3 regions of the Kineococcus gypseus genome follow, and region 3 is predicted to be linked to each of the others. Evidence: riboswitches for the same ligand, from Rfam matches in the RefSeq annotation. Region 3 holds a riboswitch; each other region holds the start of a gene.
What was found. Region 3 has a riboswitch for S-adenosylmethionine ahead of ACRYMN_RS03970 (sulfite exporter TauE/SafE family protein). Riboswitches for the same ligand answer to the same signal wherever they lie in the genome.
Positions count from the first base shown of each region.

Region 1: another riboswitch for S-adenosylmethionine. It lies ahead of ACRYMN_RS04985 (TauD/TfdA dioxygenase family protein); the one in region 3 lies ahead of ACRYMN_RS03970 (sulfite exporter TauE/SafE family protein).
Region 2: another riboswitch for S-adenosylmethionine. It lies ahead of ACRYMN_RS18225 (MetQ/NlpA family ABC transporter substrate-binding protein); the one in region 3 lies ahead of ACRYMN_RS03970 (sulfite exporter TauE/SafE family protein).

Region 1 covers NZ_JBJLRD010000009.1:28,134-31,379, reverse strand. The annotation lists gene ACRYMN_RS04995 (hypothetical protein) at 1-33, shown strand, start outside; gene ACRYMN_RS04990 (MFS transporter) at 70-1,203, opposite strand; SAM riboswitch class I at 1,406-1,494, shown strand; gene ACRYMN_RS04985 (TauD/TfdA dioxygenase family protein) at 1,747-2,673, shown strand; gene ACRYMN_RS04980 (glycine betaine ABC transporter substrate-binding protein) at 2,784-3,246, shown strand, end outside.
Region 2 covers NZ_JBJLRD010000061.1:3,038-6,283, reverse strand. The annotation lists gene ACRYMN_RS18230 (methionine ABC transporter ATP-binding protein) at 1-736, opposite strand, end outside; gene ACRYMN_RS18225 (MetQ/NlpA family ABC transporter substrate-binding protein) at 738-1,688, opposite strand; SAM riboswitch class IV at 1,901-2,010, opposite strand; gene ACRYMN_RS18220 (DUF6328 family protein) at 2,044-2,607, opposite strand; partial or broken gene ACRYMN_RS18215 (methylated-DNA--[protein]-cysteine S-methyltransferase) at 2,933-3,246, opposite strand, start outside.
Region 3 covers NZ_JBJLRD010000007.1:60,309-63,554, reverse strand. The annotation lists gene ACRYMN_RS03980 (methylenetetrahydrofolate reductase) at 1-631, opposite strand, end outside; gene fdxA (ferredoxin) at 637-963, opposite strand; gene ACRYMN_RS03970 (sulfite exporter TauE/SafE family protein) at 960-1,898, opposite strand; SAM riboswitch class IV at 1,931-2,046, opposite strand; gene ACRYMN_RS03965 (nitrite/sulfite reductase) at 2,334-3,246, shown strand, end outside.

The DNA of each region.
Region 1 (3,246 bases), on a different contig from region 3:
GGGCGCGGCCTGCTCTCCAACCTCAAGCTCTGAGCACCCCGGGCGCCGGCCCGGCCCCGCGGGGCCGGGTCAGCGCCCGCCCGGCGCGGGCCGGGCCAGCACCAGCACGGCACCCACCCCCACCACGACGAGCACGCCGTGGCAGGCGGCGATCTGCGGCGTGCTGAGCACCCCGGTCAGCCGCCCGGCGAGCAGCCCGGGGACGGCGGCGCTGCCGTAGCTGAGCAGGAAGACCGTGGAGAGCGACCCGGCGCGCTCGGCCGGCGCGGTGCGCGCCAGCAGGCTGCGCATGGCCGCCGTCTGGGCGGCGCCCTGCGCCACGCCCGCCAGCAGGCTCGCGGCGAGGAAGGGCACGACCGCCCCCGCGGCCAGGGCGGCCAGGACCCCCGCGAAGCACAGCGCGTAGGCCAGCGCCCCCAGCCGCACCGCCCGGTCCGGGCGCAGCCGGGCCGCCAGCGGACCGCCCAGGACGCTGAGCAGGGTGAACGAGCCGAACACCGCACCGGCCGTCAGGGCCGCGCCCGAGCCGAGCTGGTCGAGGGCGATCGAGGGCCCGAACGCCTGGTAGAAACCCCCCACGGACCAGGTGGCCAGCACCAGCGCCGCCACGACGAGCAGGGCCCGCCGGGCCCCGGCCGGCACCAGCACGCGCGGGCGCAGCGAGGCGGCCGCGCGCCGCGCCGTCGTCCGGCGGACCGTCTCCGGGCTCAGCGCCACCAGCGCGGCGGCCGCCAGCAGCAGGCCGCCCACCACGACGTAGCCGAGCTGGCGCGGCGCGGGCGCGTGGTCCACCAGCGCCCCGGAGACCAGCGCCCCCACGGGGATGCCCAGCATCGGGGCGGTGCCGGTGACCGCCGCGGGCAGCCACCGGCGCCGCTCGGGCGCGGAGTCGACGACGAGCGCGCCCAGCGCGCTGGAGGCCAGCCCCGTGGACAGCCCCTGCAGGAACCGCCCGCCCGCCAGCTCGGCGAGCCCGTCCACGTCCAGCAGCACCGCGAGCCCCAGCGCGGAGCCGAGCAGCGCGGCCACCCCCACGGGCCGGCGCCCCAGGTGGTCGGACAGGCGCCCGAGCACCAGCAGCGACAGGGCCGCCGCGGCGAGGTAGACGACGGTGGCGACCGTCAGGTCGGCGTTCGTCAGCCCGTCGCGGGCGCGGTAGTCGTTGTAGTGCGGGATCGGGGTGCCGGCCGAGGCGAAGACCAGGACGAGCGCGGCGCACGCGACGGCGAACGCGGCGGTGCGCGGCAGCCGGCGGCGCGCCCGGGCCCGCGCGGCGGTGGGGGTGGACGTGGTGGGCTCCTCCGGGGTCGTGGCGCCGCCCGTGCTCGGCGCGGCCCGGCGGCCACCCTCCCACGGCGCCCGGCGCTGCGCTTGACGCCCACCCGCGCCGCCTCCTACCGTCGGCGCACCATCCAGAGCGGCTGAGAGACCTGGCTCGTCGACGCCGCAGCAACCACCCGTGAGGGCAGGTGCTCCCGCCAGGACCGATGGAGGAACGCGTGTCCGCACACCTCGGGGAGCCCGCCCCGTCCGGCGCCGCCCGGGCGCTGACGAGCAGCCACCTCACCGCGCGATGGCACGTGGACCTCATGCGGTGCACCAGCGCGATCTGTCGCTGACCCCGGCCCGCACCACCCGCGGCACCACCCGCCGCACCGCGCCGCTCCCCCGGCACGCGCCCGTGGAGGGCGCACAGCCCCCAGCACCCGCCGCCCGCACGTCCCCGCGCCGTCGAACGGAACAGCCATGACCCTCAGCACCGCCGCGCCCGCCCCCGTCGCCGCCCCGCGCGCCGCCGAGCCGGCCCCCGCCCCCCTCGACCTCGAACCGCTCGACCTCGAGCCGCTCGGCCCGTCCTTCGGCGCGCGCGTCCACGGGCTCGACCTCGCGCGCGCCACCGACGCGCAGGTGCGGGCGCTGCGCACCGCCCTGGCCGAGCACAAGGTGCTCTTCCTGCCCGGCCAGCACGACCTCGACCCCGACAGCCAGGTGGCCTTCGGCCGGCGCTTCGGGGACGTGACCGAGTCGCACCCGGTGGTTCCCGGCGTGGACGAGGAGCACCCCGAGATCTACGCGCTGGACAGCGCCGAGGGCGGTTTCGCCGACGTGTGGCACACCGACGTGACGTTCGTGCGCCGCCCGCCGCTGGGGTCGGTGCTGCGCGCCGTGGTGCTGCCGCCGCTGGGCGGGGACACCCAGTGGGCCGACCTGCAGCTGGCCTACGAGTCCCTCAGCGCCCCCGTGCAGCGCCTGGCCGACCAGCTCACCGCGGTGCACGACGGGACCCGCGAGTTCGGCTACTACCTCGCCCAGCGGCAGGGCCGCGAGACGACGTGGGAGGGCGAGCGGTTCCGCGCCCTGGTGCCCGTGGAGCACCCGGTGGTGCGCGTGCACCCCGAGACCGGCCGCAAGGGCCTGTTCGTCAACCCGGGTTTCACCTCCCACATCGCCGGGGTCTCCGACGCGGAGAGCCGCTACCTGCTCGACCTCTTCTACGCGCACACCACCAAGCCGGAGCACGTCGTGCGCCACCGCTGGTCCGTGGGCGACGTGGCGATCTGGGACAACCGCTCCACCGTGCACTACGCCACCCGCGACTACGGCGACCAGCGCCGCGTCATGCACCGCATCACGCTGCGGGGCGACGAGCCCCGCGGTCCCGTGGTGGGCTGACCCGCTCCGGCCGGACCCGCGCCACCACCCCGTCACCCGCTCCCGCCCCGGGGCCCCGCAACACCGAGCGGACCCCGGGGTCGCGGGAGCACCCCGGATGAAGAGGAACCATGCGCTTCGCGCCCGCTCGACCCCGCGCCCGATCGATCCTGCTGACCACCGCCCTGGCCGCCTCGCTGGCCACCGCCGGTTGCGGCGGGGACTCCTCCACCGGCGCCTCCGGCGAGGAGGGCATCACGGTGCAGACCGCCCAGTTCAGCTGGAGCGCCGCCGCCCTGACCAACGCGATCCTCGCGCGCATCGCCGCCGACCACCCCGACCTGGGCGTGGCGGAGCTGGAGACCACCCAGCTCGACCCGGCCGCCGCGTGGGCCGGCGCCCAGCGCGGCGACGTCGACCTGCTGACGGAGGTCGCCCTGCCGAACCAGCAGGCGTTCGCCGACGAGGCGGCCGAGCAGGTCGACATCGTCTCCGAGACGTACGGCAACGCCTCCCAGGGCTGGTTCGTGCCGCGCTACGCCGTCGAGCCCGGCGGCGAGCTGGAGGGCCTGCGCAGCGTCACCCAGCTGAACG
Region 2 (3,246 bases), on a different contig from region 3:
GCACGAACCGGCGCGCCGGCGCGGTGCGCGGGGCGGAGAACACGTCGTACACGTCGCCGACCTCCACGACGCGCCCGGCCTCCATGACGGCCACGCGGTCGGCGATCTGCCGCACCGCGTCCATCTCGTGCGTGATGACGACGATCGTCACGCCCAGCTCGCGGTTCACCCTGCGCAGCAGGGAGAGCACCTCGGTGGTGGTCTCCGGGTCGAGGGCGCTGGTGGCCTCGTCCGCCAGCAGCAGCGGGGGGTTCGTCGCCAGCGCGCGGGCGATGCCCACGCGCTGCTTCTGCCCGCCGGAGAGCTGCTCGGGGTGCGCGTGGGCGCGCTCGAGCAGGCCCACGAAGTCCAGCAGCTCCGCCACGCGCGCCTCGCGCTGCGCCTTCGGCACCCCGGCCACCTTCAGCGGGTAGCCGACGTTGCCGGCCACGGTGCGCGAGCGGAACAGGTTGAACTGCTGGAAGATCATGCCGATCTCCCGGCGCGCCGCCCGCAGCTCCTTCTCGGGCAGCCGCGTCAGCTCCCGCCCGGCCACCTCGACGCCGCCGGAGGTGGGCGCCTCCAGGGCGTTCACCAGGCGCACGAGCGTGGACTTGCCGGCCCCGGAGTACCCGATGACGGCGAGCACCTCGCCGGTGCCCACCTCCAGGCTGACGTCGTCCACGGCGGTGACGCTCCTGCCGCCGCGCTCGTAGCGCTTGGTGACGCCCCGCAGGCGCACGAGGGGTTCGGACATCTCAGCCCTGCGCCGCCCGCGCGTCCTCCTCCACGGTGGCCAGGTCCTCCTGCAGGACCGGGGCCTCCGTGTCGCGGACGACGGCCTGCGGGTAGCTCTCGACGAACTCCGCCTGCACGGCCGGGTCGTGGATGAGCTTCGCCAGGTCGAGGTAGGTCTGGTCGCCGGTGTCCTCGGCGCGCGAGACGAAGAGGTTCACGTACGGGGCCGCGGAGGGGCTGGCCGGGTCGTCCTGGAACACGATGTCGTCCGGGGACAGCCCGGCGCTGGTGGCGTAGTTGTTGTTCACCACAGCGCCGTCGGCGGACCCGCTCTGCAGGGCGCCGGCGGTCTGCGAGGCGTCCAGCGGGACGACCTCCACGCGCGCGGACTCCACGTCCTGCGTGGTGGAGAACGCGGTGCCGCCCCCGGCCAGGGTCACCAGGCCGGCGGCCTGCAGCACCAGCAGCGCGCGCGCCTCGTTGATGGCGTCGTTCGGGATGGCGATCGTGGCGCCCTCGGCGAACTGGCCGGGCTCCTCGACGGTGGTGGAGTACAGCGGCAGCGGGTACACGGCGGTGGCGCCGATGGGCTGCAGGTCGTCGCCGGCGGTCACGTTGTAGTTCGCCAGGTACTGCACGTGCTGGAACTGGTTGAGGTCCACCTCGCCCTGGCTCAGCGCCGGGTTCGGCAGGCTGTAGTCGGAGAAGTTCACCAGCTCCACCTCGACGCCGAGGCGCTCGCGCGCCAGGTCGACGTAGGTGTTCCAGTACGGCTCGGCCTGGTCGGTCACGCCGATGCGCACGGTGCGCACCTCGCCGCCGCCGGCGGCGGTCGTGGCGGTGTCGTCGCCGCCGCGCACGAGCAGGGCGACGACGACGGCGGCCACCACGGCGACGGCGAGGCCGACGATCAGCGGCAGCCGGCTGCGCCGGGGCTTCTCGGGCAGGGCGGGGGGCGTGGTGCTGGACAAGGCGGGCTCCTCGCGGGTGCGGGTTCGGGTGCGCGGCGGACCGGGGTCGGGCCGCGGGGCGGGACGGGTGGCGCCGCTCGGGCGCGCGGGGGGGGTCAGCCGCGGGTCGCGGGACCGCCCCGGGGGCACGAGGCCGCGGGGCGGGAGGTGGTGCACGGGATCACGACGAACAGCCTCCTGCCGGGGAGGGCGAGCGCGCGCTGCGCCGCTCGACCACACGCTTGCGGGACGCACCGTCCCGCCGGGCTTTCACCTGGAGCACCCCACCGCGGACGAGGGTTGCCGGTCAGCAAGCCAGGGCTTGTCGCTGACGCTCGATGCCTGGGCCGGACTCTAATCGGCGCCGGATCGGGCGTCAAAGACGGGTCGCGGCACCCCCGCCGGCGCCCGCCCCGGGCGCACCCGCCCCCGGCGCACCGGCCACGGCGCGCACGGCGCGCACCTCCCGCAGCGGGAGCAGCAGCCAGCTCACCAGCACCGCGACGGCCACGGCCCCGGCCGCCGCCACGGCGGGGGCGCGCCCGCTGACCACGTCCACCACGAGCAGCACGGCGCCGGTGACGACCAGCCCGACGACGCCGAGGCCGGCGGTGGTGAAGCGCGTGCCCGCGCGCACCAGGCGGCCCTTGGAGCGGCGCCGGAAGAGGGCGCGGTGGTAGCCGACGGGCGCGATGAACAGCACGATCGCCAGGACCGCGAGCAGGAGCACCACCACGTAGACCCCGCGCTGGAACGCGTCGAGGTCCTCGAAGCGCGCCTGGAACGGCAGGGTCAGCAGGAAGCCCGCCAGCAGCTGCACACCGGTCTGCACCACCCGCATCTCCTGCAGCAGCTCGACCCAGTTGCGGTCCAGCCGCTCGGTCGGCGTCTCGCGCCGCAGCTCGGCGAAGGCGTCGTCGGCGTCGGCGGCGGTGCTCACCCGACCACCGTAGGCTGCGGGCGCCGCGCGGGCGCGGCAGCCGACCGGGCCGCCCCGGCCCGCCCGGGGCGGCTCAGCCCGGCGCGTCCACGTCGGGGTCCGCCGACGGGACGGGCTCCTCGCGGTCGTCGGCGTCGGAGGGCTCGGGACGCTCGCCCTCGGCGCGCAGCCGCTCGCGCTCGGCCGCCTCCTGCACCGCCTCGACGTCCTCCGGCCCCGGGGCCGGCTCGGGCTGGAAGTCCTCGGCGCTCGTCCCGCTCACGGCACCAGCCTGCCGCGCGCGCCCGCCCGCGTCGAGGCGCGCGGTGCCGGGCGCGGTGCCCACCTCCAGCGCCAGCAGCAGCCGCTTGGCCGCCGGGCCGCCGAGGTACCCCCCGGCCGCGCCGTCGGTGCGCACCACCCGGTGGCACGGCACCAGCAGCGGCAGCGGGTTGCGCGCGCACGCGGTGCCCACCGCCCGCACCGCGCGCGGGCTGCCCGCCAGGGCGGCCACGCGCGCGTAGGAGGCCGTCTCGCCGTAGCCCAGGCCGCGCAGCACGCCGAGCACCTCGCGGCGGAAGCCGCGCACCAGCGACAGGTCCAGCGGCACGCCGAAGCGGCGCCGGCGCCCCTCGAAGTACTCCCCCAGCTCGCGCGCGG
Region 3 (3,246 bases):
GCAGCGGCAGCGTGATGCCGGCCGCGCGGACCCGCTCGGTGAAGGCGGCGTACTCCGCGGCGGAGTAGGTCACCTGGGTGATGGCGAACGAGGCGCCGGCGTCCTGCTTGGCGCGCAGCGCCTGCAGGTCCCCGGGGCTGTGCGAGGCGGGGAAGGCGGCCACGGCCACCGTCAGCGGCGCCACCGCCCCGGCGCGCACCCGGTGGCGGCGGTCGGCCACGTGCACCAGCTCCACGAGGTCGCAGGCGCGCGTGACGGCGTCCTCGGGGGCCGGGTCGGGCAGCCGCCCGGCCGGCGGGTCCCCGCGCACGGCGAGGACGTCGCGCACGCCGCGGGCGAAGAACTCCTCCGCCAGCTCCACGACCTGCCGGCGGGTGGCGCCCACCGAGGTCAGGTGGGCCATCGCCACCGCGCGCGTCTCGCGGCGCAGGTGCGCCAGCAGCTCGCACCCGGCGGCGCGGGTGGTGCCGCCTGCGCCGTGCGTGACGGAGAAGAAGTCCGGCCCGGCGCCGGCCAGCTGCGCCACGGCGCCGTGCAGCGCGTCGCGCGCGGCCTCCGAGCGCGGCGGGAACAGCTCGAAGCTGAGGGTCGGGCGGCCGGCACCGCCGGCCACGAGCGCGGCGACGCTCACCGACCTCAGCGCTCCCCGCCCTGCGGGGGCAGCGCGGCCACCACCGGGTGGTCCGCCTCGATCAGGCCCGTCTTGGCCGCACCACCGGGCGAGCCGACCGCGTCGAAGAACTGCACGTTCGCCGCGGTGAACGCCGACCACTGCTCGGGCACGTCGTCCTCGTAGTAGATGGCCTCCACCGGGCACACCGGCTCGCACGCGCCGCAGTCGACGCACTCATCGGGGTGGATGTACAGCGAGCGCTTGCCCTCGTAGATGCAGTCGACCGGGCACTCCTCGATGCACGCCTTGTCCTTGACGTCCACGCAGGGCTGGGCGATCACGTAGGTCACGGCGCGGGGGTCCTCTCCGGCTCGACGGCGCCGACGAGGCCGGCGGCGCCGGTGCGCTGGGCGGGCACCGGGCGGGCGCGGCGGTGCCGGCGCAGCGCGTGGGCCAGGGCCACGGCCCCCGCCAGCAGCACCACGGCGTAGACGGCCCAGCGCACGGCGTCCGGGGCGCCCACCGCGTCGCTGCGCAGCAGGGTGCGCGAGTTCGTCAGGACGATGACGGCGCCGACGGCGGTGCCCAGGACCTGCGGCGGCGCGTAGCGCACCAGCCAGGCGGCGACGGGGGCGGCGATCAGGCCGCCGGCCAGCAGGGCGCCCACCCAGGCCCAGGCGATGCCCTGCGAGCCCAGGCCGACGAGGAACCCGGCGCTGGCGGCCACCGCGACGAGGAACTCGCTGGTGTCCACCGAGCCGACGACCTTGCGCGGCTCCAGCCGGCCCGAGGCCAGCAGCGCCGGGGTGCCCACCGGCCCCCAGCCGCCGCCGCCGGTGGCGTCCACGAAACCGGCGAAGAGCCCCAGCGGCGCGAGGAACCGGCGGCGCAGCGGCTTGCGCAGCGAGCGCTCGTCGAAGCGGGAGACGGCCGAGCGCAGCAGGACGTAGACGCCCAGCACCAGCAGCAGGGCGCTGATGACCGGCGCGGCGGCCTCGGAGGGCAGCGAGGAGAGCACGGTGGCGCCGGCGAAGGCGCCGGCGGCGCCGGGCAGGCCCACGCGCAGCACCACGCGCCAGTCCACGTTGCCGAAGCGCCAGTGGGCCGTCCCGGAGGCGAGGGTGGTGCCGATCTCGGCCAGGTGCACCGTGGCCGAGGCGGCCGCCGGGTTGGCGCCGATCGCCAGCAGCAGCGTGGTGGAGGTGACGCCGTAGGCCATGCCGAGCGAGCCGTCGACCAGCTGGGCGAGCAGCCCGACGACGGCGAGGAGGGCGATCTTCTGCACGAGGGGTCCACTTCGCTTCCCGGGGACCCGCAGGTCCGCGCTTGCCGGGCGCACGTCCGCGACCGGCCAGGTCCTCACCCGGAGCACCCCGCCGCGAGAGGAGGGTTGCCGACCAGCGAGCCGGGGCTTGACGCTGGTACTCGTGACCGCTCCCGACGGTAGGGGCACCCCGGACGCAGGTCAACAGGTTCGGCGCAGGTCGCCCCTGGGCGCCGCTGGGCGCCGCAGCGCGCCGGCGCGGCCGGCGTGTTGGAGCTGGCCCCGGCGTGCTCTACCGTGGACCCGTGGTCCAGCTCCCCGCCGTGCGCCTGGTCTCGCGCCGGTACGTCGACCTCATGCGGTTGCAGAGCACCTACGCCTGCCGCCGCGGTCGCGCGCTGCACCCCACCGCCTGAGGTTCCTCCTCACGAGGAGCCCGCTCCCCCGTGAGGTCCGATGACACCCGACGCCAGCACCACCTCCACCGAGCAGGGCCCGGCGGGCCCGCGCACCGCGGCGCGCCGGCCGCGCCCCGCGCGCGCCGGCGGCGAGGGCCAGTGGCGCGTGGACGGCACGACGCCGCTGAACCACAACGAGGAGTTCAAGGCGGCCGACGGCGGCCTGAACGTGCGCGAGCGCATCGAGCAGGTGTACGCGCACGGCGGCTTCGCCTCCATCGACCCGGACGACCTCAACGGCCGCTTCCGCTGGTGGGGGCTGTACACGCAGCGCCGCCCGGGCATCGACGGCGGGCGCACCGCCCAGCTGAGCGCGCAGGAGCTCTCCGACGAGTTCTTCATGCTGCGCGTGCGCATCGACGGCGGGTCCCTGACCACCGAGCAGCTGCGGGTGGTCGCCGGCGTCTCCGAGGAGTTCGCCCGCGGCAGCGCCGACATCACCGACCGCCAGAACGTGCAGCTGCACTGGGTGCGCGTGGAGGACGTGCCGGAGATCTGGCGGCGGCTGGAGGCCGTGGGCCTGCAGACCACCGAGGCGTGCGGCGACACCCCCCGCGTCGTGCTCGGCAGCCCCGTGGCCGGCATCGCCCGCGACGAGGTGATCGACCCCACGCCCGTGGTCGAGGAGATCGTCGAGCGCTTCATCGGCGACCCGGAGCTGGCCAACCTGCCGCGCAAGTTCAAGACCGCGGTGACCGGGCACCCCAGCCAGGACGTCGTCCACGAGATCAACGACGTCTCCCTCGTCGGCGTGGTGCACCCCGAGCTGGGCCCGGGCTACGACGTCTGGGTCGGCGGCGGGCTGTCCACCAGCGCCCACCTGGCACAGCGGCTCGGCGCGTTCGCCACCCCGGCCGACGCCGCCGAGGTGTGGCTGGGCGTGGTGAGCATCTTCCGCGACTACGGCTACC